One region of the Ferrovibrio sp. GW821-FHT12B10 genome, then DNA from elsewhere that is predicted to be linked to it. Evidence: predicted binding sites of a transcription regulator. Region 1 holds the regulator's gene; the other holds the start of a gene.

What was found. The regulator PhoB, encoded in region 1, activates phosphate uptake and scavenging genes when phosphate is short. The targets are predictions, from matches to a motif close to TNTCATAAAACTGTCA.
Region 2: a site for PhoB is predicted at 5,498-5,513, ahead of phnF (phosphonate metabolism transcriptional regulator PhnF). Genes of this name have one in related genera too.

The regions. Positions count from the first base shown of each region.
Region 1 covers NZ_JBXAQT010000001.1:3,022,739-3,034,306, reverse strand. The annotation lists gene AC1RRT_RS15240 (right-handed parallel beta-helix repeat-containing protein) at 1-517, opposite strand, end outside; gene AC1RRT_RS15235 (GNAT family N-acetyltransferase) at 681-1,139, opposite strand; gene metH (methionine synthase) at 1,136-3,850, opposite strand; gene AC1RRT_RS15225 (homocysteine S-methyltransferase family protein) at 3,847-4,926, opposite strand; gene metF (methylenetetrahydrofolate reductase [NAD(P)H]) at 4,938-5,855, opposite strand; gene AC1RRT_RS15215 (ArsR/SmtB family transcription factor) at 5,852-6,847, opposite strand; gene AC1RRT_RS15210 (MlaC/ttg2D family ABC transporter substrate-binding protein) at 7,044-7,637, shown strand; gene phoB (phosphate regulon transcriptional regulator PhoB) at 7,711-8,427, opposite strand; gene phoU (phosphate signaling complex protein PhoU) at 8,424-9,143, opposite strand; gene pstB (phosphate ABC transporter ATP-binding protein PstB) at 9,165-9,911, opposite strand; gene pstA (phosphate ABC transporter permease PstA) at 10,008-11,276, opposite strand; gene pstC (phosphate ABC transporter permease subunit PstC) at 11,335-11,568, opposite strand, start outside.
Region 2 covers NZ_JBXAQT010000001.1:317,671-329,238, forward strand. The annotation lists gene AC1RRT_RS01755 (alpha-D-ribose 1-methylphosphonate 5-triphosphate diphosphatase) at 1-844, opposite strand, end outside; gene phnL (phosphonate C-P lyase system protein PhnL) at 841-1,548, opposite strand; gene phnK (phosphonate C-P lyase system protein PhnK) at 1,556-2,323, opposite strand; gene AC1RRT_RS01770 (alpha-D-ribose 1-methylphosphonate 5-phosphate C-P-lyase PhnJ) at 2,329-3,234, opposite strand; gene AC1RRT_RS01775 (carbon-phosphorus lyase complex subunit) at 3,240-4,343, opposite strand; gene phnH (phosphonate C-P lyase system protein PhnH) at 4,345-4,950, opposite strand; gene phnG (phosphonate C-P lyase system protein PhnG) at 4,966-5,433, opposite strand; gene phnF (phosphonate metabolism transcriptional regulator PhnF) at 5,558-6,280, shown strand; gene AC1RRT_RS01795 (phosphocholine cytidylyltransferase family protein) at 6,337-7,083, opposite strand; gene AC1RRT_RS01800 (gamma-glutamyl-gamma-aminobutyrate hydrolase family protein) at 7,080-7,691, opposite strand; gene AC1RRT_RS01805 (PEP/pyruvate-binding domain-containing protein) at 7,688-10,015, opposite strand; gene AC1RRT_RS01810 (class I SAM-dependent methyltransferase) at 10,015-10,776, opposite strand; gene AC1RRT_RS01815 (adenylyl-sulfate kinase) at 10,796-11,362, opposite strand; gene AC1RRT_RS01820 (hypothetical protein) at 11,371-11,568, opposite strand, start outside.

The DNA.
Region 1 (11,568 bases):
AAGCATTGCGGATTCCCAGGTTGGTGAAATTCATCCCGCTGACGAGCATGTTCTGAATGGTAATATCTCCGACATTCTCAGCGCATATGCCGTAGAAGCACATATTGAGAAGCGTGCCGTTTTGGATGGTGACGTAACCCGCATTCTGAACGGATACGCCAACGATCTGCTGACTGTTATCCTGGACGGTGGCCGTCAGGCTGTAGCCGCCAAGATTCAGGGTGACGTTGCTGCAGGCGATGGTGATGGCAGAACAGGCCGCGGAGGGTGCATCCCACGTCAGATCCTTACCGAAGGTATATGTCCCCGGCTGCGTGATGATGATGCCTTCCGGCGGAATATTGTCGATCACACTGCCAGTCTGCGGGATCGGTCCCTGATACTGGCGGATGGCGGACTTTATTTCATAAAGCGCGGCGGATATGTCGTATCGGGCCATAAGGGCCTTGCGATCGAGACCTTTGAAAACCTCGTAAGAGAAAATCTTGTCGATGATGGCCTGTGCGTGATCCGACATTCCGCCCCCCGCATTGTTGTGGTGTTGCTGCACGATCCTCCTCAATAGAGGCCATGTACATGCATATCTCAACAGGAGCGATAACGGGTATGAGGCTGTATGCGCACGGCAAGCGCCGCCTGCATGCGATCGTATTAAAGCCAACCTGGGCTGTCGTAAGACTCTAGTCCAGATACAGCTTCATGCCGACATGGCTGGCCTTAAAGCCGAGCCGTTCGTAAAGCCGATGCGCACCCTGCCGGCTGTTATCGGAGGTGAGCTGCACCATCCTGCAGCCCCTCTCTTTCGCCCGCGCGATGGCATGGCGGATCAGCAGCGAACCCAGGCCCTTGCCGCGCAGCCTTGAGTCGATGCGCACGGCTTCGATCTGGGCGCGTTGTTTGCCAAGGCTGCCGAGGCCAGGAAGAACCAGCAATTGAAGACAGCCGATAATGGCACCGGCTTCATCCAGCGCCAGGATCACCTCGGCGCCGATACTCTGCAGGCCAGCGAAGGCTTTGGCATATTCTGCCGGCAGCGGATCGGTGTAGCGCTCACGGCTGCCGCCCAGATGATCATCGGCCAGCAACCGCACGATCTCGGGGAGATCGGCGGCGGTGGCGAGGCGGAAGTTCAGGTTCACTCCGCCGCCTCTGCGGCGTCGCGGGCCGGATCATAGGCCAGGTTCGGGGCTAGCCAGCGCTCCATGACGCCGAGCTCCATGCCCTTGCGCTTGGCGTAATCGGCCACCTGGTCGCGCTCGATACGGCCGACGCCGAAATAGGCCGACTGCGGATGGCTGAAATACCAGCCACTGACCGCAGCCGAAGGCCACATGGCAAAACTCTCGGTCAGCGTGATGCCGACATTCTCGGTCGGTTTCAGCAACTGGAACAGTGTGGCTTTCTCGGTATGGTCCGGGCAGGCCGGATAGCCCGGGGCCGGCCGGATGCCGCGATACTTCTCGGCGATCAGGTCTTCATTGGGCAGCGCCTCGTCGGACGCATAGCCCCAGAATTCCTTGCGCACGCGCTCATGCATGTGTTCGGCAAAAGCCTCGGCCAGGCGGTCGGCCAGCGCCTGCGCCAGGATGCCGGAATAATCATCCTGCTTCGCCGTGAATTCGCGCTTGATCCAGTCGTCCAGGCCGATGCCGGCGGTGACTGCAAACGAACCGATATAATCGGTGATACCGGTATCCTTCGGCGCGATGAAATCGGCCAGGCAGTGATTGGCCCGGTCGCGGTCGCGCTTCATCTGCTGGCGCAGCATATGCAGCTGAGCGATCTCCTCACCCGTGCCGGCCTCATCGAACAGCACAATGTCGTCGTCGTTGACCTGGTTGGCGGGCCAGAACCCGATGACAGCCGAAGCCTTGATCGGCTTTTCCTCGACGATGCGCTTGAGCATCGCCTTCGCGTCCTTGAACAGGTTGGTGGCGGCTTCGCCCACCACCGGGTCCTTCAGGATATCGGGATACTTGCCACGCAATTCCCACGAGGCAAAGAACGGCGACCAGTCGATGCGCGGGATCAGGTCGGCGACCGGATAATCCTGGAACACCTTCACGCCGAGGAAGGTCGGCTTGGGCGGCTGGTAGCCGGCCCAATCGATCTTCGCCTTGTTGCGGCGGACATCGGCGATCTTCTGGCGCGGACCGGTGTTGCGCTCGCGCGCATGGATCTCGCGGATCTTTTCGTATTCGTTGGCGACCTCGCCAGCATAGATCGGGCTGTCGTTGACTGAAACCAGCCGACCGGTGACGCCAACCGCACGCGAGGCATCAGTGACATAAACGACCGGGCCCTTGTAGTTCGGCGCGATCTTGACCGCGGTATGCACCTTTGACGTGGTCGCGCCGCCAATCAGCAGCGGCAGTTGGAGACCCTCGCGCTGCATCTCGCTGGCTACATAGCACATCTCGTCCAGGCTGGGCGTGATCAGGCCGCTGAGGCCAATGACATCAACCTTGTGTTTTTTCGCCTCTTCCAGGATGCGGGCACAGGGCACCATGACGCCGAGGTCGATCACCTCATAGTTGTTGCACTGGAGCACGACGCCGACAATATTCTTGCCGATATCGTGCACGTCGCCTTTCACGGTGGCCATCAGCACCTTGCCGTTGGTCTTGGCAGGGCCGCTGTTTTTCTCCGCCTCGATGAACGGCAGAAGGTAGGCCACCGCCTTCTTCATCACGCGGGCTGATTTCACCACCTGCGGCAGGAACATCTTGCCCGCGCCGAACAGGTCGCCGACGACATTCATGCCGTCCATCAGCGGGCCTTCGATGACTTCCAGCGGCTTGGACACGATATGCCGCGCCTCTTCGACATCCTCGTCGATGAAATCCGAAATGCCATGCACCAGCGCGTGGGTCAGGCGCTCGCGCACTTCCTTCTGTCGCCAGGACATGTCGATTTCCTGGGTGCGGGCGCCGCCCTTGAAGCGCTCGGCGATTTCCAGCATGCGCTCCGTGGCATCCGGACGGCGATTGAGCAGCACATCTTCCACGCGCTCGCGCAGTTCTGCAGGAATGTCTTCATAAACCGGCAGCTGCCCGGCATTGACGATGCCCATGTCCATGCCGTTCTGCATGCCGTAATACAGGAACACGGCGTGCATCGCCTCGCGAACCTGCTCGTTGCCGCGGAAGGAGAAGGACACGTTTGAGACACCGCCCGAGATATGGCAATGCGGCAGGTTCTCGCGGATGCGCTTGGCACCCTCGAAAAACTCGACTGCGTAATTGTTATGCTCCTCAATGCCGGTGGCGACCGCGAAGATATTCGGGTCGAAAATGATGTCTTCCGGCGGGAACCCGACCTTTTCGGTCAGCAGCTTGTAGGCGCGTTCGCAGATTTCGAATTTGCGGTCGGCGGTATCGGCCTGGCCCTGCTCGTCAAAGGCCATGACGACAACGGCGGCGCCATAGCGCAGGACCTTACGGGCCTGGGCGAGGAAGGCATCCTCGCCCTCCTTCATGCTGATCGAATTGACGATCGCCTTGCCCTGCACACATTTCAGGCCAGCTTCGATCACGTCCCATTTGGAACTGTCGATCATGATCGGCACGCGCGAAATATCCGGCTCCGAGGCGATCAGGTTCAGGTATTTCACCATCGCCGCCTTGGAGTCGAGCATGCCCTCGTCCATGTTGATATCGATGATCTGCGCGCCGTTCTCCACCTGCTGGCGCGCCACGGTCAGAGCCGCATCGAAATCGTCATTGAGAATGAGCTTGCGGAACTTCGCCGAGCCGGTGACATTCGTCCGCTCGCCGATATTGATAAAAACCGGGCCGTTGAAGCCGCGGTTTTCGGATTCGGGGGAAAAAGCCTCGTCGATGTCGGTCATGCGGCAGGCACAGCAAAGGGTTCAAGGCCGCTCAGGCGAAGCTGCGGCTGGATGACGGGAATGCGGCGCGGCTTCCTGCCGGCCACGCTTTCGGCAATAGCGCGGATATGGTCGGGCGTGGTGCCGCAGCAGCCGCCGACGATATTCACCAGGCCATGCTCGGCCCATTCGCGCAGATGGTCGGCCGTCTCGTGCGGTGGCTCGTCATATTCCCCGAACTGGTTCGGAAGCCCCGCATTGGGATAGGCGCTGACCGGCACATCGGCGACGCGGCTGAGTTCAGCGATATAGGCGCGCATTTGCTTGGCACCGAAGGCGCAGTTGAGTCCCACCGAGAAGGGCTTGGTGTGGCGCAGCGAGTTCCAGAAGGCTTCGGTGGTCTGACCCGACAGCGTGCGGCCCGAAAGATCGGTGATGGTGCCCGAGATCATGATGGGCCACTCCTCGCCCAGCTCGTCGAACAGCTCATAAACGCCGAAGGCGGCAGCCTTGGCATTCAACGTGTCAAACACTGTCTCGATCAGCAGCAGATCTGCGCCGCCCTCGATCAGGCCGCGCGCCTGTTCCTTGTAGGCATCCTTCAGCTCATCAAAGCTGATGTTGCGGAAATCGGGACGGTTGACATCGGGCGACAGCGAGGCCGTACGGTTGGTCGGGCCGATGGCGCCGGCGACGAAACGCGGCTTGGCCGGGTTCTTGGCGGTATATTCGTCCGCCGCCAGGCGCGCCAGACGGGCGCCTTCCTTGTTGATATCGTGCACGGCGGCTTCGAGATGATAATCGCCCTGGCTGATCCAGGTGCCGCTGAAGGTATTGGTCTCGATAATATCGGCGCCAGCGTCGAGATATTCCTTATGCACATCCACGATCACATCGGGGCGCGTGATATTCAGGATGTCATGATTGCCCTTGAGGTCGCTGTTGGCGCCCTTGAAGCGGTCGCCGCGATAATCCTCTTCGGTCAGTTTGCGCCGCTGCAACATGGTGCCCATGGCGCCATCCAGCACCAGGATGCGCTCCTTCGCCGCCTTGGCGAGTGCGGCGCGACGGGCCTTGCGTTCATCGGCAGTGGTCATCGTCATACTCCTTACGCGGCAGCCTCACCCGCAATGCCGGGCTTGGGCCGCACGCCGAGCACGTGGCAGATCGCATAGGCGAGATCGGCGCGGTTCAGCGTGTAGAAATGGAATTCGTCGATGCCGGCGGCCAGCAGGCGGCGGCACTGTTCGGCCGCCAGATGCGCAGCCACCATGCGGCGCGTCTCCGGGTCGTCATCCAGGCCGTCGAACTGGTCGGCCATCCAGGCCGGTACGCTGGCGCCGCAGGCAGCCGAGAACTTCACCACCTGGCGGAAATTCGTCACCGGCAGGATGCCCGGCACGATCGGCACGGTGATGCCGGCAGAGCGCGCGCGATCGAGGAAACGGAAATAGACATCGGTATCGAAGAAATACTGCGTGATGCAACGGGTCGCGCCGGCATCGACCTTGCGCTTGAGATGCTCCAGCTCGACGCGCGGCGACGCGGTGTCGGGGTGGCCTTCGGGATAGCAGCCGACGCTGATCTCGAAGTCGCCGATCTTCTTGAGGCCGGCGATCAGGTCCGTCGAATTGGCATAGCCCTGCGGATGCGGCGCAAAACCGCCAGTGCCTTCCTGCGGATCGCCGCGGAGCGCCACAATGTGGCGGATGCCGGCCTGCCAGTAATGCTGGGCCACCTCGTCCACTTCGCCCTTCGAAGCGCCGACGCAGGTGAGATGCGCGGCCGGCTTCAGGCCGGTTTCCTTGAGGATGCGCACCACGGTGTTATGAGTGCGCTCGCGGGTCGAGCCGCCAGCGCCATAAGTCACCGAGACGAAACGCGGCTCCAGCGGCGCCAGGCGCGTGACGCTGCGCCACAGGCTTTCTTCCATCTCCGCCGTCTTCGGCGGGAAGAATTCGAACGAGACCTTCAGCGGACCAGACCGCCGGGCGGCGTGAGCGTTGGCATCGGGCAACGTGGTCATTCTGCGGCACTCTTGTGAGAGGTGGACATAGCAGCGACGGCGCCATGCTTGACGGCGTGCCAGATATGGACGGTGAGCGACTGGCCAGGCAACGCGATCACCGGATCGGCATCCAGGCCGGCCGAGGCGCACCAGCCGCGCAGTTCGGCATCAGAGAAGCCGAGGCGCCGGTGGGCATGACGTGCGCGCAGATCTTCCAGGTCATGCGGCGCGAAATCGATGACGATCAGCCGGCCGCCGGGTTTCAGCACCCGCACGGCTTCCTGGATCGCCTTTTGTGGTTCGTCGGCGAAATGCAGCACCTGATGGATCACTGCAGCATCGACGCTGCCGCTGTCGAGTGGCAGGGCATACATGTCGGCCTGCCGCACCTGACAATGCTTGATGCCGGCCCGTTCCAGATTGGCGCGCGCGATGCTCAGCATGTCGCGGCTGAGATCGACGCCCAGGCCACGCTTCACATGCGGGCTGAGGATTTCCAGCAGGCGCCCGGTACCGGTGCCGATGTCCAGCAGATCGTCAACCGGCGCACCCTGCCCCAGCAGCCGCAACACGGCTGCCTCCACCTGTTCCTCGTCCACATGCAGCGACCGGATCGCCGACCACTGGGCGGCGTTGTCGCGGAAATAGCGTTCGGCGGTTTCGGCGCGGGTGCGCTTCACCGCCGTCAGACGCTCGGCATCGCGCGCCAGCGTCGCGTCGTTGCGTGGCAGCAGGCTGCTGACCGCGCGCACCAACGGCGCGCCGGACAGGCGATCGCCAACGCGATAGAATGCCCAGGTGCCTTCGGGCACCCGCTCGAGCAGCCCCGCTTCGCAGAGCAGCTTGAGATGGCGGGAGACGCGGGGCTGGCTCTGCCCCAGGATCTGGGTGAGTTCGCTGACCGTGAGTTCGCCCTGGGCACAGAGCGCCAGCAGCCGCAGACGCGTCGGCTCGGCCGCAGCCCGCAGGGCGGCCATCAGGGTATCGAGGGTCAAGCTTGAGTCAGTCATGGGTCAAACATAAACATATCTTTATGTATTTGTATAGGGCCAAAAACGGGTCAAAAAAGAATCATCGCCATACAATCATCGTCAGGCTATGGTTCGGCCGCGTTCCCGCCATATTCAGACGTCAAAAAAACTATTCCCTTCCGCCTCTTAGCCGGGATTCCCCATGCTTTCAGCCTTGCTTTCCCGCCGTTTTCTCATGGTCGCCACCGCGGCCGGCCTCCTGCTCGGCCTCCAGGCCATTTCTGCTGCGCCCGCCCGGGCCGCAGCGCCTGACCAATTCATCCGCGAAGTCGGCGGCGACACTCTCAAGGCGCTGGGTGACCGCTCGCTAACCACTGAAAAGCGCGAAGGCCTTGTCCGCACTCTTATGACCTCGCATCTCGATCTGGATGCCGTCGGCCAGTTCTGCCTTGGCCGCTACAATCGTGGCCTGACCGATGTCCAGAAGCAGGAATACAACAGCCTCTTCCTGGATTATCTGGTGAAGGTCTATTCGCAGCTGCTGTCGCAGTATAACGGCGAGACATTGGATGTGCGCGACGGCGTGAAGGCGGCCGGCAGCGAGCAGGTGGTGGAATCGCAGATCAACCGCCAGAACGGTCCGCCGATCCGCGTTGAATGGAAGACGCATGAGAAGGACGGCAAGCCGCTGGTCACCGATGTGGTGGTGGAAGGCGTGTCGATGGCCTTCACCCAGCGCCAGCAGTTCGAATCCGTGATCCAGAATAATGGCGGCAAGGTCGAAGCCCTGTTCGCTGCGATGAAGAAGCAGATCGCCGGCCGCCGCTAAAGCGCAGCGCCAGACATAAAAAAGCCGGCCATCTTACGATGGCCGGCTTTTTCTTTGTCCCGATAATGACGGGTCAGGCCATAGCGGCGGCGGAGGTCAGCTCCAGCGCATAGCCAGCCGACCGCACCGTGCGGATCACATCCATCTCGCCATTGCCGTTCAACGCCTTGCGCAGGCGACGGATATGGACGTCCACCGTACGCTGCTCGACATAGATGTCGCGGCCCCAGACCGCATCCAGCAACTGGTCGCGCGATAACACACGGCCCGGATGCTCGAGGAAATAGCGCAGCAGGCGGAATTCGGTCGGACCCAGATGCACATCGCGGCCATTGCGAGTGACCTTGTGGGTAGCGATATCCATCACCAGGCCGCCATAGGTCAGCACCTCTTCCGCCAGCGCCGGCCGGATGCGGCGTAGCACCGCGCGGATGCGGGCCAGCAGCTCACCGGGGCTGAAGGGCTTGGCGATATAGTCGTCTGCGCCGGCATCCAGGCCGCGCACGCGATCGGCTTCCTCGCCGCGCGCCGTCAGCATGATGATCGGCACGTTGCGGGCGTTTGGATCGCGGCGCAACTGGCGGCAGACTTCAAGGCCCGACAGGCGCGGCAGCATCCAGTCGAGCAGGATCAGGTCCGGCATATGCTCGGCCACCTTCAACAGGGCCTGCTCGCCGTCCATCGCCTCGTCGACCGTGTAGTTTTCCTTTTCCAGGTTGTAACGCAGCAGCGCCAGCAGCGCCGCTTCGTCCTCGATCACGAGGACCCGCGGTTTGATCGCGACGTTCATCGCTGGCCTCCCGGCGCATTCACAACCGCATAGGCGGTATCGTCGCCTTTCGGACGGTCTTCCTTCTGCATCTCGCCGGTCACCGTGTAGTGGATCAGCTCAGCGATGTTCGTCGCGTGATCGCCGATGCGCTCGATGTTCTTGGCGATGAACAGCAGATGCGTGCTGCTGGTGATGGAGCGCGGATCCTCCATCATATAGGTCAGCAACTCGCGGAACAGGCTGGTATACAGCTCGTCCACCTCTTCATCGCGGGCCCAGACCGCATCGGCCTTGGCGGCATCGGCGGTGATATAGGCATCCAGCGTGTCCTTGATCAGGGCCTGGACCAGGGCAGCCATGCGCGGAATGGCATGCACCGGCCGCACCAGCGGCGCCTGGTTCAGCGCCACTGCGCGCTTGGCGACATTCTTGGCGTAGTCGCCGATGCGCTCGATCTCGGACGAGATGCGCAGCGCCGAGACGATGACGCGCAGGTCGTTGGCCAGCGGCTGGCGGCGCGCCAGTAGCTCGATGGCGAAATCGTCGACCTGGTTGCGCAGGACGTCGATCTTGGTGTCGCTCTTCACCACTTCCGAGGCCAGGTTGCTGTCGCGCTTCACGATCGCCTCGACGGCGGCGGAAAGCTGCGATTCCGCCAGGCCACCCATCTGCACGATGAGGGTCGACAGCTTTTTCAGCTCGTCGTCGTATTTCTGGACAATATGTTGCGGCATTTTCTTATGTCCTCACTCTGCTCAGCCGAAGCGACCGGTGATGTACCCCTGGGTCCGCTCGTCCTTGGGGTTGGTGAAAATCACCCTGGTATCATCCGTCTCGACCAGGTTACCCAGATGGAAGAAGGCGGTCCGCTGCGAGACGCGGGCGGCCTGCTGCATCGAATGGGTGACGATGACGATGGTATACTGCTCGCGCAGTTCATCCATCAGTTCCTCGATATGAGCGGTGGCGATCGGATCCAGCGCCGAGCAGGGCTCGTCCATCAGGATCACTTCCGGCGCCACGGCGATAGCGCGGGCGATGCACAAGCGCTGCTGCTGCCCGCCAGACAGGCTGGTGCCCGATTCCTGCAGCCGGCTGCCGACTTCCTTCCACAGGCCCGCCTGCTTCAGCGAGGTCTCGACGATATGGTCAAGATGGTCGCTGCTTTCGGCAAGACCGTGAATGCGGGGCCCATAAGCGACATTCTCGTAGATCGACTTCGGGAACGGGTTCGGCTTCTGGAACACCATGCCGACCCGGGCGCGCAGCTGCACGACATCGACCTGGCTGTCGTAGATGTTCAGCGCATCAAGGCGGATATCGCCGACCACACGGCAATCGCGGATCGTGTCGTTCATCCGGTTCAGGCAGCGCAGGAAGGTCGACTTGCCACAGCCCGACGGGCCGATCAGCGCGGTAACCGCGCGCGCCGGGATATGCAGGTCGACATCGCGCAAAGCCTGCTTCTCGCCATAGTAGACGCCGACTTTCTGGGTCACCATCTTGATTTCGATCTCGGACTGGCGGAGATCGACACCGCTACCATTCTGCATGAAAAGTCCTTATGGCTCCGAAAGGGGAATAACGCACAGACACGATCACCAGCGACGTTCAAACCGCTTGCGCAGCAGGATCGCCGCCAGGTTCATCACCAGCAGGAAGACCAGCAACACAATGATGGCAGCCGAGGTTTTCTCGACGAAGCCACGCTCGGAACTGTCAGCCCACATGAAAATCTGCACCGGCAGCACCGTGGCGGCATCGACCGGCGTCGCCGGGATATCAACGATGAAGGCGACCATGCCGATCATCAGCAGCGGCGCCGTCTCGCCGAGAGCATGAGCCATGGCGATGATGGTCCCGGTCAGGATACCCGGCATCGCCAGCGGCAGAACATGGTGCAGTACCACCTGCAACGGCGAGGCGCCGAGGCCCATCGCAGCCTGGCGGATCGAGGGCGGCACGGCGCGCAAAGCCGCGCGCGAGGCGATGATAATCACCGGCAGGCTCATCAGCGCCAGCACCAGACCGCCGACCAGCGGCGCGGAGCGTGGCATCCCGAAGAAGCCAATAAATACCGCAAGGCCGAGCAGGCCGTACACGATGGAGGGCACGGCCGCGAGGTTGTTGATGTTGACCTCGATAACCTCGGTCCAGCGGTTCTTCGGCGCAAATTCTTCCAAATAGATCGCCGCCATGATGCCCAGCGGGAAAGCCACCACCAGGGTCACCAGCAGCGTGTAGAAGGACCCAACCACGCCGCCCCAGACACCGACCAGTTCGGGCTCGCGGCTGTCGGCGCCAGTGAAGAATCGGGTGTTGAAGCGCAATTCCAGGTCGCCCCTGGCCTTCAGCGCATCGAGCCAACCCACCTGGTTATCCTTGACCCGGCGCTGGTCTTCCGGCGCCGCGGTATCGACCTGCTTCTTCACGAAGACATCGATGTCAGACGACGTTGGCAGCCAGACGCTGATGGTCTGCCCGATCAGGGTCGGATCGGCGACGACCATGCGCGCAAGCTGCGATTCCGCACCGGCGCTGACCAGGGCCTGCAGGCGGCGGCGGTCGCCACGGCTCTGCACCTCGGGAAATTTCTTCTGCAGCGTCTCAAGAATGATGCCGCCGTAATTGCCCTGCATAATCTTGCGTGGATCGGTGGTGCCTACCGGCGCGATCTGCTCGGCGCTCAGCGCCACGTCCAGGCGGATATGAGTCTGCTGGAAAGCTGTGAAGCCGGCGCTGGCGATGGTGAACAGCAGCACGCAGAGCGCCGCGATCGAGAACAGGATGGCGGCCATGCCGATCATCTTGAAGCGGCTTTCCGCGGCATAGCGGGCGCGGAGACGCTTGGTCGCCTCCTCGGTCATGTGCACGCCAGGCGCCACCGTGGTCAGCTTCCGGTTCGGGACGGTATCGGCCAGAATATCAGTCATATTGCTCTCGATATTTCTTGACGATGCGCAGGGCAACGATGTTGAGGCTGAGCGTCACGATGAACAGCACCAGGCCCAGCGCAAAAGCCGCCAGCGTCTTCGGGCTGTCGAATTCCTGATCGCCGACCAGTAGCGACGCGATATGCACGGTCACGGTGGTCACGGCGGCCAGCGGATTGGCCGTCAGGTTGGCGGCCAGACCGGCGGCCATCACCACAATCATGGT
Region 2 (11,568 bases), 2.7 Mb from region 1:
CGCCACGCACCACGTTGGGCCCGCCCATCATCACCTTCATGCCATGCTGGCGCGACAGCTTGGCCGCTTCATGCGTAGTGGGGAATTCCGCCACCACCATGCCGTCGGCCGCGGCTTCCGCCACATGGGCAGCCGTCGCATCGTCATGACTGGCCAGCGGCAGGCCCTTGGCCCGGCAGAGCTCCACTACGGCGCGACGATTGCGCGCGCCATTGGCCTGGGCCGCCGCGATCTGATCGGCCATGAACTTGTCCATTTCCTCGTCGGACATGCCGAACTTGCCCTGATAATACTGGCGGTACTTTTCCGGCTTCACAAACTGCCGCTGCCCCGGCGTGTGATCCATGATCGACACCAGCTTGAGCCAGCTCAGGCCCGCCATCGGTTCGATCAAAGCCATCAGATCGGCGAAGGAAACTTCGCACCGCAGATGCAGCAGGTGCTCGGCCCGCAGCATGCCATCCTTCTGCGCCGCCTCGATGGCAGCAATCATGTCGCGCAGGATCTGCAAGCGGACCGAACCTTCGCGCACATCGCCCACCGCCACCGCATCCATCACCGTGGTGATGCCGGCGGCCGCCACCTGGGCGTCATGATTGATTACCGCCAGCTTGGCCGGCCAGCGCACGCCAGGGCGCGGCGCGAAATGCTTTTCCAGATTGTCGGTGTGCAGCTCGACCAGGCCCGGCAGCAGGTAGTCGCCACCGAAGTCGAGCGCATCCTTGACGGCAGCCCCGCGTGTATCGATATCGGCGATCACGCCATCGCGCACATGCAGGCTGCCGGTGATCTCGGCATCACGCCCGATGATTCGCGCGTTGGTGACAACCAAGTCGGTATTCATGCCGCAACTCCCAGGGCTTCCAAAGGCAAAAGACGGGTGGTGATCGCCGCTCGCGTCTCGGCATCATGCACGATGGCAACAATAGCCGTGCCGCGTCGACGTGCATCATCGATCAGTTCTATGACAATTTTGCGATTGCGCTCATCCAGCGACGCCGTCGGCTCATCGAGCAGCAGAATCGGATAATCGGCGCAGAAGCCGCGCGCGATGTTGATTCTCTGCTGCTCTCCGCCAGAGAAGGTCGCCGGCGGCAGTGTCCACATCTTTTCCGGGATCTGCAGCCGGGTCAGCAGCTCGGCCGCCCGCGCCCGGGCCGCCTCGATGCCAGTGCCGCGTGCCAGCAGCGGTTCCGCCACGATATCGAGGGTCGACACACGCGGAATGACGCGCAGGAACTGGGTCACGTAGCCCAGCGTGCGACGGCGGATATCCAGCACCACACGGGGCACAGCGCCAACGATATCGGTGAGGACGTCGTCATGCCGAATCAGGATATGTCCCGACTGCGGCCGGTAGTTGCCGTAGATCGACCGCAGCAACGTCGACTTGCCCGCTCCCGATGGGCCGTGCAGGGTGACACATTCGCCGCCGGCGACGCTGAGACTGGTGTTGCGCAGGACCGGCAGCGCAATGCCGCCGCGCAGATGCAGCGTGAAGGTCTTGTCGATATTGTCGACACGGATCATTTCGGGATGCGTGGTCATTCCATCCTCACACAGTCAGAACCGAGGAGACCAGCAGCTGCGTATAGGCATGCTGCGGATCGTCCAGCAACTGGTCGGTGAGGCCAGCCTCCACCACCTCGCCGCGTCGCATCACCATCAGGCGATGCGCCAGCAGACGGGCGACGCCCAGATCATGGGTCACGATAATCACGGCGACATTGTACTCCTGCACCAGGCGACGCAGCAGGTCCAGCAGGCGCGCCTGAACCGAGACATCCAGCCCGCCGGTCGGCTCGTCCATCAGCACGATACGCGGCCGCGTCACCAGGTTGCGGGCGATCTGCAGGCGCTGCTGCATGCCGCCCGAGAAGGTGGTCGGCAGATCATCGACCCGCTCCGGCGCGATCTCGACCGCCTGCATCCAGTCCAGTGCCGTGTCGCGCAGGTTGCCGTAATGCTTCTGGCCGACCGCCATCAGCCGCTCACCGATATTGGCGCCGGCCGAAAAGCCCATGCGCAGCCCGTCACGGGCATGCTGCTGCACGAAGCCCCATTCGGTGCGCATCAGATGGCGGCGCTGGGCATCGGAGGCCCGCGCCAGGTCGATGATGTCACCGGCAGCCGTGCGGTACAGAATCTTTCCTGCATCAGCGGTGATGCGGCCGGCGATGGCATTGAGGAGTGTCGACTTGCCCGACCCGGACTCGCCTACGATGCCCAGAACCTCGCCCGGCCACAGCTCGAAGGACACGTCGCGGCAGGCGGCCTGGCGGCCGAAAGACTTGTGCAGCGATTCAACGCTGAGCAGCGGCATCTCGATCATTCCGCGGCCTCCTTCTCATAAGGCGCACCCATATGGCCGATATGGCCAGCCGCCCGACGTTCACCGCAGTAATCAGTGTCAGAACAGACAAACATGCGGCCGCCGCGATCGTCCAGGATCACTTCGTCCAGGAAGCTGTCGCCGGCATTGCACAGCGCGCAGTTTTCCGGCCAGCGCTCGATCTCGAAGGGATGGTCCTCGAAATCCAGCGGTCGCACGTCGGTATACGGCGGCAAGGCATAGATGCGCTTCTCGCGACCGGCACCGAACAACTGGAGCGCCGGGTTCATATGCAGCTTTGGGGTATCGAATTTCGGGATCGGCGAGCAGCGCATCAGATAGCGGCCGTTCACCAGCACCGGATAATCATAGGCCGTGGAGATATGGCCATGCTGGGCGATATCCTCATACAGCTTCACATGCATCACGCCATATTCCGACAGGGCATGCATCTTGCGCGTCTCTATCTCGCGCGGCTCCAGCCAGCGCAGCGGTTCCGGGATCGGCACCTGATAGACCAGAATCTGGCCTTCCGTCAGCGGCGTCTCCGGCACGCGGTGGCGCGTCTGGATCAGGGTTGCCTCCCGTGTCTTCTCGGTGGTGGCGACATTGGTCATACGCACGAAGAAGCGGCGGATCGAAACGGCGTTGGTGGTGTCGTCGGCACCCTGGTCGATCACCTTGAGCACGTCGTTGCCGCCGATCACGGCCGCCGTCACCTGCATGCCGCCGGTGCCCCAGCCATAGGGCAGCGGCATTTCACGGCTGCCGAACGGCACCTGATAGCCCGGAATGGCAACGGCCTTGAGGATCGCCCGGCGCAGCATGCGCTTGGTCTGCTCGTCCAGGAAGGCGAAATTATATCCAGCCAGCGTGCCGCCGGCCTCATAGCTCTGCTGCATGGCGGTCACTGCGCGGCCTCCTCAAGGGGTTCTGCGCGCTGCTGCGCGGCGATCTCGGCGCGCATGGTGCGCACCAGCGTCAGTTCGGCCTGGAAATCGACATGATGCGGCAGCTTGAGATGCTGCACGAAGCCAGAGGCTTCGACATTGTCGGCATGGTAGAGCACGAATTCCTGGTCCTGGGCCGGCGCGGTGATTTCCTCGCCCAGCTCCTCGGCACGCAGCGAGCGGTCGACCAGCGCCATGGCCATCGCCTTGCGCTCGGCCATGCCGAAGCTGAGACCATAGCCGCGGGTGAACTTCGGTGGTTCGGTCTTCGAACCCTTGAACTGGTTCACCATCTGGCATTCAGTGACAACGATGTCGCCGATATCGACGGCGAAGCCGAGCTCGGGGATATCGACCGAGACGCCGACGGCACCGGAGCGGATTTCGCCCACGAAGGGATGCGACTTGGCATAACCGCGCTGCGTGGAATAGCCCAGCGCCAACAGGTAGCCCTCGTCGGCACGGGCCAGATTCTGCAGCCGTGCATCGCGACCGGCCGGGAACATCATCGGCTCGCGGGTCAGGTCGCTGACCGCGGCATCATCGGCATCGGGCAGTTCGCGTTCGATCAGGCCTTCATTGTTCAGCAGATCGACCACCTGCGGCATATGGTCGGCCAGCGCGCCCTTGCCTTCGGCGGCAACGACTTCCTGTTCAGCCAGCAGAGCGAAATCGAGCAGGCGGTGGGTATAGTCGAAGGTCGGCCCCAACAGCTGCCCGCCCGGCATGTCCTTGAAGCAGGACGAGATGCGCCGGGTGATCTGCATGTCGGAGGTATCGATGGGCTGCGACACGGCAAAGCGCGGCAGCGTGGTGCGGTAGGCGCGCAGCAGGAAGATCGCCTCCACCTGGTCGCCGCGCGACTGCTTGACCGCCAGTGCCGCCAGTTCGGGATCGTAAACCGAACCTTCGGTCATGACGCGGTCGACACCACCGCTGAGCTGCTCGCGAATCTGGTCCACACTGACTTCCGGCACGGCCGCATCGCCCCGGCGGTCTTCGGCCAGCAGCTTGTGGGCATTCTCGATGGCGGCCTCGCCGCCCTTCACGGCTACATACATGTCAGGCTCCTTCGATGGCGATGACGGTGCTGCGCGGCAGGACCACCAGATCATCCCCGTTGGCCAGATAGAGATCGAGACCGCGGGGGAAGGCCGCGTTCAACGCCGCGCGCTGTTTCCAGACCGCTATGTCCAGGCCGGCGAGCGGCATGGCGATGCTGTCGCGGATGCCGGGCCCGCGCCATGTCATCGCCGCCTCGCCCGTCAGTGTCGGCACCTGAACCAGCAGCGTGGCGCCGCGCTCGGGCGCCTCATCAGTGCCAAGCGAAAAGCTTTGCAGCGCGGGCAGAGCATGGCCGGCCGAGAGCAGCACGATCGCTGCCCGTTCCGGCTGCGCGACCAGTGGCGCACCGGTGTGGAAACGCAGCCAGTCGCGGACGGCCGCGCCATCCAGGCCCGAACCAAGCCAGACCGGCGTATCGAAATCGCACAGCGTCAGCAGCGCGGCCGCCAGGGCCGGCGACAGACCGGCCGGATGCCCCGCCTCCACCGTCATCCGCACCGGCAGGCCCGGACGCGCCGTGGCGTCGAGAAGCGTGCGAAAAGCCTGCTGGCTTTGCTGGACCGGATCGGAGAAGCCCGGTGCGGGCGTGGTCATGCTGTTCATGGTCAGTGTCCCGCCTTAATCATCGCCGCGTGCGAGCGTGAAGAAATCGACCTTGGTCGCCGCCACCTTGGCTGCGCGATCCTGCAGCGCCGCCTGCAGGCCAGCCTCCACCGGCAGGATCAGAGTGCGTTCCAGCTCTGCGCCACGCAGGCCGTCCTGAGTCAAGGCATCGAACAGCGCCACCAGCTCGGCCTTGCGATGATCGCGGCCCTGCACATAGCCGACTCCCATATGGCCGCCCTCTTCCAGCGCCACCACGCAGCGCGTCACGGTCATCTCGCCCAGATTGAAGCGCTGGCCCACGCCGCCGGCACGCGCGCGCACCATTACCAGACCGGTTTCCGGCTGCTTGAGGCGGCGATAGGCCGGACGGTCCGGCAGGGCGTTCCAGGCTGCTTCAAGCCGCGCGCGATCGGCGCGGGCCAGCAGGCTAAGACGGCGCTGGCGAGCGGCGGTGGGCTGGTTGTCGGTGGAGCTGGTCATGCAGACCTCTTGCGCAAATGTCTAAATTCGTCTAGACATCTATATATCTACTCCGCCATCCCGATTTCATCAAGCCATCACTTGGCGAAACTTTTATGACCACAGCGGTTGAACGATGCAGAGCATGATCGAACGAGGCAGCGGCATGGCGGTATGGCGCCAGATTGCCGCCGTCATGGAGCAGGCGATCCGCCGGGGCGACTACAAACCCGGCTTGCAGCTACCCACGGAAAAGCATCTGGCCGGCACCTTCGGCGTCAATCGCCATACGGTGCGACAGGCTATGAATCGCCTGGCGGAAACAGGACTCGTACGGATTGAACAGGGCCGCGGCATGTTCGTCGCCGACGGGTCGCTGGATTACGCGCTGGGACCGCGCACCCGCTTTACCGAAAACCTGCTGACCAAGCAGAAGAAACCGACGCGCGAATTGATCAGCGCCGACCAGATCGCAGCGCCGGCCGAAATCGCGCGCGCCATGGGCATCCCGACCGGCGCCGCCTTATGGGAAATCGAAACCCGCAACCGCGCCGACGAACGCGCTGTCAGCATCAGCAGCCACTTCTTTGCCGTCGACCGCTTCCCCAACATGCCCGAGCTCTTCCGCCGCAGCGGCTCGATCACCGGCGCACTGCACGCCGGCGGCGTCGCCGACTATCACCGCCGCACGACACGCGTGATGGCGAAGTTGATTTCAGCGAATGACGCCCGGCTGCTGAACCTGCCGCGTACCCGGCCGGTTCTGATCAGCGAGACCGTGAATGTGGACGAACGCGGCAAGCCTGTGGAATTCGTGCGCGCGCGTTTCGCTGCCGATCACGTCACTCTGACCATCGAGCATGATTAATCCGGCAAGTCAGTGCCGGCCGGCTGCACGGGCCAGCACCTCAGCCTGGTGAACAGTCAGGCCTGAAGCCGCAGACGCCCTGCAGCCATCTCCTGCTCGTAATAGGCAAGGTCCGTCTCGGCATCGACTTCGCCCCAGCCCGGCGCTGTCGGCACCGTGCCGATCCGCACACCTGCAGCCAGCAGCCGCGACAGCAACGACGTCATGTCAAGTTTGTCGATTGCCGCAGCCGGCATGGCGTGCAGCACATCAAGCACGCTGTTCCAGCCGGCCGGCGTGAACTTCAGCAGCCCCATATACTGGCCTTCGATCTCGGCCGTCGTGCTCGCGCGCTGACCGATCTCCACAAGCTGCCCGGTGGCATCCCGCCGGAAGGTTTCAGCGTCCAGCAGTGGATTCTCGAAACGGCCGGTCCACAGCGACAGCCAGTCGGGATCATAGGCAATCGCCAACGGATCGCCGGCCTGCGCCAGACGGACAACCGTTTCAGCAGGATAGAATATGTCCGCGTAGGATACGATGCAGGGTGCCTCACACAACCACGTGTCGGCCGCACGCAGTGAAACGACCATATTGCTGTGCTGCCAGCGGTCATTGTGAAAAACCTGCAGCCCGCGACCGGCCAGCCGGTCGCCCAGGTAGCCGGTGACGATCGCGATATCGGCTATTCCCGCTCCTCTGAGTGCTGCAAGCTGCAGATCGAGCAGTGCCCGCCCCGCAAGCTCCACCAGGCATTTCGGCCTGTCCTCGGTGCGCGCATTCATCCTGCTGCCGCGACCCGCCGCCAGAATCAGCGCCCTCATGATGTCATTCCGAAACTGCGCCGGAACAATGCGATGTCATCCCCATGAAACGGACTCTCCCGCTCGGGGTGCCAGAGGATGCCGGTGATTGCCTCATTCCGGTGACGGATCGCCTCGATGCTTCCGTCTTCCGTCGCCGCCCAGCCGTGGAAGCCATCCGGCACCGCGGTCAGTCCCCAGTTGTGGAAGCTGTTCACCTCGCGGGTGCCGCCAGCATCCAGAACAACCTTGTGCCTGGACCCGGCATGTCCGCCCAGACGAACAAGGCTGCCGCCGAAAGCATCGGCCAGCATCTGCACGCCACGGCATACCGCCACGATCGGCTTGCGCCGCTCCCGCGCCCAGTCGATCAGCAGCCGTTCGGTGGCATCGCGCTCGGGCGCATCCCCGCCATAGCTGGCAAGATCGTTTCCGCCGGTGAGGACAAGGCCAGCGGGATCGATCTTCTCGATCGCATCACGCACTAGATCGGGCCGATTGGCGACCGGATAGGCCATCAACCCGCAGGTCGACATGAAATCGATCCAGCGCTGGTCCAGCGCATCCCGGCGCTCGCCACGATCGGCAAGAACCTCGACCCTTTGCGTTATGGCGATCATGGTCTTCATCGCAGGATATCGACCCGGCGATTGCCGCAATCAATGCGCAGCCGGCGCGCCTCCCTCCAGCTGTTATACAGCGTTTCGCCGGCACCGATGACGGCCGGCAGCCCAAGCTCGCCGGCCCGGATCGCCATATGGGAATTGACACCGCCATAGGCGGTGACGAAACCGGCGATCCCTTTCGAGAACAGCCAGTCGAAACCGGGGTCCGCGCTGGGGATGGCGATGATGGCGCCTTTGAGCGCCTCGGCGGATGCCGTATGGGGCAGCACCGCCGCCTCGACGACCCGCTGCGTTATGAAATTGGGATCGGAGGGGGGAATCTCAAAAGCCCAGACATCATCCGCGCTCGCAATCAGTGGAGGCAGTGTGATCTTCTGGGTCTCGCGATATCTAGATCGGCCGTAATCAACGCTGCGACGGAGAACTTCGGCGATGTCTCCGCTGGCGACATACAGACTCTCGATCATGCCGGCGTCGAAATAGGACATATCATCCCGGGACAGGCCATGCCGCTCGCCCAGCGTCGTCAGAAGCTGCAGCACCCTGCTGAGCGACCGGGTGAAGACGAACTTCGCCTGCTCGCGCCCCTCGATGCCAGCCTGGATGAATTCGAACAGGCCAACGACATTCATATCCAGCCCATGCTGCTGGATAAGGTCTGAAATCTGTCGCATCTGGGTCAGCGACAGGGCGAAGCCCGGACCGCTGTCATTCTTGTTCGACGCCGATGCAACGCCATCGCCGAGATAGACATCCGGCGCTTCATCATAGCGCAGCGACAGAATGTCATAGGTACCCGGGCGAAGATGGCCGTAGCGCGACAGGAACTCCGCGCGCGGCAATTCACGCAGGTCGCGGGCCATGCGCCCCGATACGGAATCTATCTTCTCCATGAAAGCGTCATACTGCTGCCGGTCGATGATCCCGACCGCGACGAGCGACCGCAGCATCTGGACCGCGACGAAGCCGGCGCGGGCGAGACCGGCGAAAGGCAGCGTTCCGTAGCGTTTGCAATCCTCAAGCAGCCAATAGATTTGCTCCAGGATATCCATGTCGGATTGCGAAATGATGTCCTGGCGCCGCTGCAGATGTTCGATCTTCTCAGCGTCACCGCGCCACAGGCCGGTTTCACCATGAACGATCCGGTTGGTCAGATGACGAAGGCTGCTTTTGAGATCGGAGACGTCCTGTTCGCCGAAGCCGCGCGCCGCAAGACGCTTCAAACGCTCGTCTATATCAAAGGTGTAACAGGAGAAGACGATCTCGAACTCCACCTTGTCATGGAGCGTCGGCGCCGCGGCCAGATCTTCCAGATAGGTGTCCACCAGCCTGTCGGCGAGATCATCGCCTATATCGCCGGGGATGAAGGAATTGAAGCTTACCCGCACATCTATGTAGGGAAGCCCATGAAATGACCGCATCAGCGGGAAACTGCGCAGGTTGCGATACCCGTAATTATGCCGCTGATAGGCCCAGACGCTGTCTGTGATCAGGTTGCGGTACAGCGACAGCGATAGCGGTCGCGGACGGATGCCAATGATCTCCGCAGGATTCCAATCGGGCATGACGCCGAACAGCGCGCGACGACCGCGCAGATAGGGATGCGGCCGGTCTGCCTGGGTAATCTTGTCGGCAATCGACTGCAGAATCGCCCTGTGCCTCTCAGGCGACAGGGCTTCACTGTCACCGCAGGCGAGCGGCCGCGTCTGCAGCAGATAGAGCGTTCCGTCCCGCGTGAATGCAAACTCAATATCGAGCGCATCCACCTTCAGCAAAGCCTCAAGCTCCGCCGCCAGGGCAAGCACTTGATCGAGCGGCGCCGGCGCCGGCTGCGACGCCCCCTTCCAGCGGACATAGGTTCGCAGATTGGCACCGTGGCCGCCGGTGACAGCCGCGGTATCGCCATGGGTATCGTAATTGACGACGGTATATGATGCGTCGGTATTCGGATCGCGAGTGAAAACGACGCCGCTGATAGTGACATCGAGGAGCATCGGCTGGATGAATACCGCATCACCTCCGGCGGGCTCTGCCCCATAGGAGCGTATCACCGCATCGACTGCCACGGGGACATCGCCGAGCGCCACATTGCCAACCGACTGAAAATGCCCGGCCATCGATTGCGCCGGGCGATCCTCGGCTGCCGCGCTGGAGCGAACGATCAGGAGACCTCCACTCCAGGCTTCCCCGGCAAGGCGCGCCAGGATGCCGTCACGGTTTGCTACCCAGTCCTTCGCACGGAAACTGACCTGCGGAAGCACTTTTCCCATCTTCAGCTGGGGCGCCAGCTGCGACAGCACATCTGCCTTGGATGGGAAACTGCCCATCAGTCGACCCTCTGGGCAATCCACATGCGGGTCGTGTAGGGCACAGCGATCTTGTCGCTACCATATCGCGCGACGATCTTCTCAATCTTGTCGACGATGCCGCCGAACTGGTCGCCGGCCTGACGGGCCAGGGTCGCATGCGACCGCCAGGCATCGACCCAGACGCTGGCCTTCGTCATGTGCACGACCGGCGCCTCGATGACATAGGGCTTTCCGAACAGCCCGCTCGCCCTGATGATCGGCGCCTGATCCTCGCGACGCGCGCCATAGTCGTAATTCTTGATGCTGGCGCGGATAAGGCCTTCGACCTCGGCCTGCAGGGGATTGTCCAGATCACGGTGGTTCCACATGCACGCGAACCAGCCTTGCGGACGTAACAGCCGCTTGGTCTCCAGCATGGCGGCAGGCCGGTCGACCACATTGAAAGAAGAACCGAATGTAACGAGGCTGTATGCCCCGGCCTCGCGGCCGGTCTTTTCCCCCGTCCCTTCAAACCATTGCACATGCTGCTGCGATGCCGTGCGCGACATGCCGACCTGTCGCATTTCCGCATTCGGCTCCACGGCATCGATCACCAGGCCACGCTGCAGCAGCGGCAGCGTCAGATGGCCCGACCCAGCACCGATATCGCAGCCCCGCGCCCCCGCCCCGACCTTGCAGATCGCGATCAGGGCATCAATCCCGCCCGGGGAATAATCGGGCCGGTTGGCATAGGTCTGCGCCAGCTTGCTGTAGTCCCATTCAACAGTGATGCCTGCCATAAGAAGCCCCCTCAGACCCTTAAATCGTCTTGCGCATGTTAACAGGAATTCCGGCATCGGATGCAACGAGGCTTTGCCATATCGCTTCGACGGTCGAATCGACGCTGGCGCCATTGCCATTATCGATCGCCAGGTCAGGTGTGCGCGGCTCTTCTGGCTGCAGATCGACCCCGACCATATTCTCCAGTGCGCCGCTCTTGCTCGCCTTGTAGAAGCCCTTGGGGTCGCGTTGCATGCGCTCATCCTTCGACACGCGCAGATACACTTCCCGATAACCGGGAATATTGGCGCGGTTCCAGTCATGAACCGCATGGAACATCGATATCGTGGCGCAAATGACGATCATGCCCTGTGCCGAAAGCTCGGCGCAAAGCCGGCTGTAAGTCAGCGCCAGACGCCTGCGCTCGTCCAGCTCATGCCCTGCTTCGGGCGCCAGTATGGCGCGCAGACGATCGCCATCCAGAAGCACGACCGGCAGCCCGCCGCCCCTGAACCGTGCAGCCAGCGCCGTGGCGACCGTGGTCTTGCCGGCGCCAGACAGCCCCGTTATCCAGAATACCCGCCCCTGCATCTTCTCTTCCGCCATATGCCTGCCTATGCAGCGAAGAGGAGACGCTGACACGACAATCCGTCCGGTTTGGAATCCAGGCGTCGCGCGAGACGCTCGCGGAAGTCCCGCACGTCAGGCTGCAAGCCAAAGTCCTGGGGAGAGATTCCAATCATCTGGGCGAAGGCGATTTCGACATCCAGCACATTACGATCAAGATACCTGACCGCATCTGCGGCCGTCAT